2 linked regions of the Eleftheria terrae genome follow. Each later gene encodes a partner of the first gene's protein in a complex. Links are inferred from orthologs where the notes say so. Each region holds a gene or a part of one and is shown in the gene's direction. Other genes may lie near its edges.

Region 1 (3,055 bases):
TATCTTATTGGTGCAGACCTTTCGGGTCTGCCGCATGTGTGAGCCTTCGGGCTCTTGAAGGGGCTGATATGTACGCGGTCATAAAAACCGGCGGCAAACAATACAAGGTTGCTGCAGGCGAGAAGATCAAGGTAGAACAGATTGCTGCGGAAGTTGGCCAAGAGATCGTGATCGACCAGGTGCTCGCCGTTGGTAACGGCGCCGACCTGAAGATCGGCACGCCCTTGGTTGCTGGCGCAAGTGTGAAGGCGACGGTGGTCGCTCATGGCAAGCACGACAAAGTGCGCATCTTCAAGATGCGTCGTCGCAAGCACTACCAGAAGCATCAAGGTCATCGCCAGACCTACACCGAACTGGAAATCGGCGCGCTGAGCGTCTGAGTCCCGTCGGCAACAGTTCAAGGAGCTATCAACCATGGCACAGAAAAAAGGCGGCGGTTCCACCCGGAACGGCCGCGACTCCCAACCGAAGATGCTCGGCGTGAAGGCCTTCGGCGGCCAGATCGTCTCGGCGGGTTCCATCATCGTGCGCCAGCGCGGCACGCGCTTCCATGCCGGCACCAATGTGTCGACCGGTCGCGACCACACGCTGTTCGCCCTGGTGGACGGCGAGGTCACCTTCTCGGTGAAGGGCCCGCTCAACCGCAAGACCGTCAGCATCACGCCGGTCTGAGCTTCGCGCTCTGCATAGACAAAGCCCCGGCCTTCCGGGGCTTTGTCGTTTGCGCGGCCTCCTGAAACGGAGCCGTGCCTGAAGTACCATCGACGGGTCGGCGCAAGCCAGGCGTGGCGGCGGACGAACGGTGGCCAAGGTTGCCGGTGCATCCGCGTCATCTGCCCGCAGGCCTGTGCGTCGGTGGTGGCTGCTGCCCCCTGCTGCCTGCCCACTGGTCGCGACCCGCGGTCTGGCAGGGGCGGACAGCGCCCCTCCCCAAGTCGGACACACCATCATGAAATTTGTAGACGAAGCTTATATCGACGTGGCTGCCGGCAACGGCGGCAGCGGCTGCATAAGCTTTCGGCGCGAGAAGTTCATCCCCTTCGGCGGCCCCAACGGTGGGGACGGCGGACGCGGTGGACATGTCTATGTCGTTGCCGATCCCAACCTGAATACGCTGATCGACTTCCGCTACGCCCGGCGCCACGAGGCGCGCAACGGCGAGCAGGGCCGGGGCTCCGACCAGTTCGGCGCGGCGGCCGAGGACATCGTGCTGCGCATGCCGGTGGGCACCATCATCAGCGACGCAGACACCGGTGAGGTGATCACCGAGCTGCTGGTGCCGGACGAGAAGGTCATGCTGGCCAAAGGCGGCGACGGCGGCTTCGGCAACCTGCACTACAAGTCGAGCACCAACCGCGCGCCGCGGCAGAAGACGCCCGGCTGGCCGGGGGAGCAGAAGCGGCTGAAGCTGGAGTTGCGCCTGCTGGCCGATGTGGGCCTGCTGGGCATGCCCAACGCGGGCAAATCGACCCTGATCGCCGCGATCTCGAACGCGCGGCCCAAGATTGCGGACTATCCGTTCACCACCTTGCATCCCAACCTCGGGGTGGTGCGCGTGGCGGCCGAGCAGAGCTTCGTCGTGGCCGATATCCCGGGCCTGATCGAAGGCGCCGCCGAAGGTGCGGGGCTGGGGCACCAGTTCCTGCGCCACCTGCAGCGCACCCGGCTGTTGCTGCATCTCGTGGACTTCGCGCCCTTCGATGAAGCGGTCGATCCGGTGGCGCAGGCCAAGGCCATCGTTGCCGAGCTGAAGAAGTACGACCAGGCCTTGTACGAGAAGCCGCGCTGGCTGGTGCTGAACAAGGTCGACATGGTGCCCGCCGAGGAGCGCGAGCAGCGCGTCAAGGACTTCGTCAAGCGGCTGAAGTGGAAGGGTCCGGTCTACCAGATCTCGGCCCTCACCCGCGAGGGATGTGAAAGCCTGATTCAGGCGGTCTACCAGCATGTAGCGGCGGAACGCCGCCCGCCGGTGGAAGTGCCCGATGTGCGCTTCGTCGCCCCGCCCGAGTCGCCACCTGACGCCGTTCCGCCGTCGGACGATCCGCGCTTTCGCTGAGTCTTCCTGTCTGCTTCTTCCCGCTAGCTTTTCTTGCCGCAATGAGTGACGTGCTCAAAAACGCGCGACGTATCGTCGTGAAGGTGGGCTCCAGCCTGGTGACCAACGAAGGCCGGGGGGTGGACGCGGTGGCCATCGGCCACTGGTGCCGCCAACTGGCCGCGCTGGCTGGGCAGGGCCGCGAGGTGGTGATGGTCTCCAGCGGCGCCATTGCCGAAGGCATGAAGCGCCTGGGCTGGGCGGCCCGGCCGAAGGAGCTGCACGAGTTGCAGGCGGCGGCAGCGGTCGGGCAGATGGGACTGGCCCAGATCTACGAGACGCAGCTGCGCGAATACGGCATGGGCAGTGCACAGGTGCTGCTGACACATGCCGACCTGGCCGACCGGGAGCGCTACCTCAACGCCCGCTCGACGCTGCTGACGCTGCTGCGGCTGCGCGTGCTGCCGGTCATCAACGAGAACGACACGGTGGTCACCGACGAGATCAAGTTCGGTGACAACGACACGCTGGGTGCCCTGGTGGCCAACCTGGTGGAAGCGGACGCGCTGGTGATCCTGACCGACCAGAAAGGCCTGTACTCGGCCGATCCCCGCAAGGACCCCTCAGCTCGCTTCATCGACGAGGCGGAGGCCGGCACGCCGGAACTGGAGCGCATGGCCGGCGGGGCGGGCTCCAGCATCGGCAAGGGCGGCATGATCACCAAGATCCTTGCCGCCAAGCGTGCCGCCGGCAGTGGCGCTTCCACCGTCATTGCCTGGGGGCGCGAGCCCGACGTCTTGCTGCGGCTGGCTGCAGGCGAGCCAATCGGCACCTTGCTGCATGCGCGCACGCCCAAGCTCGCCGCGCGCAAGCAATGGATGGCCGACCATCTGCAACTGCGAGGCGCCGTGGTGATCGATGCGGGCGCCGTTGCAAAGCTGCGCGACGAAGGCAAAAGCCTGCTGCCGATCGGCATGGTGGAGGTGGCGGGCGAGTTCGCGCGCGGCGACGTCATCGCGG
Region 2 (2,896 bases), 940 kb from region 1 along the record:
CTGATGCGCGCCTTCCCCTTCGCCAGCTGCGTGCCCTTCGGCCGCGAACCGAGTGCGGACGGCTTGTCGGGCCTGCAGTTCCGCGCCGCGGCACATGACGCGCCGGCGGCGGAAGTGGTGACGCGCATCGAGGCACTGCTGGGCTTGAGCGGTGCCGACGTGCTGCGCTACAACGATGCCCGGCGCGGCCAGCGCCGTGCCATGCGCCTGGTGCCGCAGGGCGGCAAGGAAAGCCGGCTGCATGCTTTCGTGCTGGCCGGTGACACCAGCGCCGAAGCCTGGATCAAGGCCGTGCTGCAGGACCAGTTGCCGGCGCAGGCCTATGGCCGGCTGCTGCTGGTGCCGGGGGCCAAGGCACCGGTGGCGGTGCAGGCGCGAGGCCGCCAGGTCTGCACCTGCTTCAACGTCTCGGAGCCGCAGATCGCCCAGGCCCTGCCAGGCTGCAGCGGCCCGGCCGACCACCAGCTGTCGCAGCTCCAGGAGCGGCTCAAGTGCGGCACCAACTGCGGCTCCTGCGTGCCGGAGCTCAAGCGCCTGATCCGCCTGCAATTGAGCGTGGCTTGAGGACCGGCCCGCGGCAGTGCCCGTGTCCCCGGCGCCCGCGGCTGCTGCGAGCGTGGATCGCCGCCACGCGTCATCGGCAGGGCTCGGCGCGGGAAGACAGGGAACACGGCGCGCACCGCGGGCAAGCAGGGATGCAGCTGCCCCTGGCGGCTCGGTGCCCCGCGGCGCCTGCAGCATTCCCGGATCCTTCGTGTTCTGCGTCGTGGCGCGCCGGGTGGGGCCAACCACGGCCCCAGCCCCCGCGTCGCGCCAAGGCGGCCTCGCCCACGCCGCAGCCATGCGAATGGCCTGAGAATTGCGGTTCGCCCTGCAAGGCCACTCGATGGCCGGCATCCCAGCCAAGGAGACACATGAGCATCGCCAAATACATCAAGGAGATCGGCCGCGGCAAGGAGGGCGCGCGCGCCCTCGACCGGGAGCAGGCACACGACCTGATGTCCCAGGTGCTCGACGGCCAGGTGAGCGACCTCGAGCTGGGCGCCTTTGCCATCGCGATGCGCATCAAGGGCGAATCGCTGGACGAGCTGGATGGATTCCTGGCCGCCACTGTCGAGCGCTGCCTGCCCATCGAATGCATGCGCCCCACCGTGGTGCTGCCGTCCTATAACGGGGCCCGGCGGCTGCCCAACCTGACGCCCTTGCTGGCCCTGTTGCTGGCGCAGGAGGGCGTGCCGGTGCTGATCCACGGCATGCCCGAAGACCCCGCCCGGGTGACCACGGCCGACATCTTCCGCGACCTCGGCCTGCCGGTGGCGCAGGACGCTGCCGGCATTCAGCAGGCCTGGCGGCGGCGCGAACCGGTCTACATCCGCACCGACCGGCTGTGCCCGCCGCTGGCGAGGTTGCTGGATGCACGCTGGGTCATCGGCCTGCGCAACCCCGGCCACACGGTGGCCAAGCTGCTGGACCCCTGCACCCCGGGCAGCGCGCTGCGGGTGGTCAACTACACCCATCCCGAGTACGGCAGCACCCTGACCCAGTTCCTGCAGCAGACCGGTGCCAACGCGCTGCTGATGCGCGGCACCGAGGGCGAGCCGGTGGCCGACCCGCGCCGCACGCCCCGCATGGACGTGTTCCTGCATGGCCAGCCCCAGCCGGCACTGAGCGTGCCGGCCCGCGAAGGGGTGTTGACCGAGATGCCCCTGCTGCCGCGGCAGTGCGACGCGCCAACCACCGCCGTCTATATCCAGAGCGTGGTCAGCGGCGAGAAGCCAGCCCCCCCGGCCTTGCTGCAGCAAGTGGAATGCATCTTGCATTCCCTGCGGCGTCTACCGATCGCCATCACGGACCGAGATGAACGCTCTGCCTGAAGCCGCTGCCGCCCGCCGCCCCACAGTCACGCTCGTCGGGGCCGGCCCGGGTGATCCCGAACTGCTCACCGTCAAGGCCGTCAAGGCCATCCGCCGCGCCAGCGTGCTGCTGGTGGACGACCTCGTCAGCGAAGGCGTGCTCCGCTATGCCAGGCGCAGCGCGCGTGTAGTGAGGGTGGGCAAGCGCGGCGGCTGCAGCAGCACCCCACAGGACTTCATCGGGCGGCTGATGCTCAACGAGGCACTCAAGGGCGAGCGGGTCGTGCGGCTCAAGGGTGGCGACCCCTTCATCTTCGGCCGCGGCGGCGAGGAGCAGGAGCACCTGCGGGCCGCGGGCGTGGAGGTGGAAGTGGTCAACGGCATCACCGCCGGCCTGGCGGCCACCACCAGCCTGGGGGCGCCGCTCACGCACCGCGACCATGCGCACGGCGTGATCTTCGTCACCGGCCACGCCCGCAGCGACGGCGCACCGCTGGACTGGCCACAACTGGCCGCTACGGCGGCGCAAGGCTTCACGCTGGTGATCTACATGGGGGTGGCCCAGGCGGCCCAGCTGGAGGCCGGCCTGCTCAGCGGCCTGCCGGCCGGCACTCCGCTGGCCATCGTGCAGCACGCCAGCCTGCCCGGGCAGCGCCAGGCGCTGTCCACGCTGGGCCAGCTGCAGGCAACCCTGGAGCGCGAAGGCCTCGGCAGCCCGGCCGTCATCATCGTGGGCGATGTGCTGCGCGGCCTGGCGGCTGCCAGCGCGGCGGCCAGCCCCTTCAGTGCGGCTGCCGCCTGACGAAGAACAGCGCCGCACCCACCAGCATCAGCACGCCGCCGAAGCACCGGTTCTGCCAGCGGCCGGCCCGCTCGCTGCGCAGCCAGCGCTGCAGGTTGGCCGCCAGCAGCGCGTAGCCGTGCATCACCACCAGATCGACCGCCGTCATCGTCGCGCCCAGGATCAACAGCTGCAGTCCCAGGGGGCCGGCCGGATCGATGAACTGCGGCAGCACCGCCACCATGAAGACGATGCCCTTGGG

The links. The genes of interacting proteins can lie anywhere in the genome.
Region 2: the proteins of obgE (region 1) and ybiB are in contact, whole or in part, in a crystal structure (PDB 8BFT), measured with the Escherichia coli proteins. The link is inferred for Eleftheria terrae from one-to-one orthologs.

What each region holds. Positions count from the first base shown.
Region 1 is NZ_CP106951.1:2,344,936-2,347,990, reverse strand. The notes cover bases 16-3,002. They hold obgE (GTPase ObgE), read left to right. Parts: upstream 16-949; coding sequence 950-2,056; downstream 2,057-3,002. Other genes in these bases: proB (glutamate 5-kinase), read left to right, coding at 2,098-3,002; rpmA (50S ribosomal protein L27), read left to right, coding at 415-672; rplU (50S ribosomal protein L21), read left to right, coding at 69-380. Also shown: more of proB, read left to right, coding at 3,003-3,055. UniProt on the Escherichia coli protein: An essential GTPase which binds GTP, GDP and possibly (p)ppGpp with moderate affinity, with high nucleotide exchange rates and a fairly low GTP hydrolysis rate.
Region 2 is NZ_CP106951.1:1,404,258-1,407,153, forward strand. The notes cover bases 67-2,894. They hold ybiB (DNA-binding protein YbiB), read left to right. Parts: upstream 67-914; coding sequence 915-1,874; downstream 1,875-2,894. Other genes in these bases: N7L95_RS06150 (nitrate reductase), read left to right, coding at 67-564; cobA (uroporphyrinogen-III C-methyltransferase), read left to right, coding at 1,858-2,655; N7L95_RS06165 (LysE family transporter), read right to left, coding at 2,636-2,894. Outside these bases: more of N7L95_RS06150, read left to right, coding at 1-66; more of N7L95_RS06165, read right to left, coding at 2,895-2,896.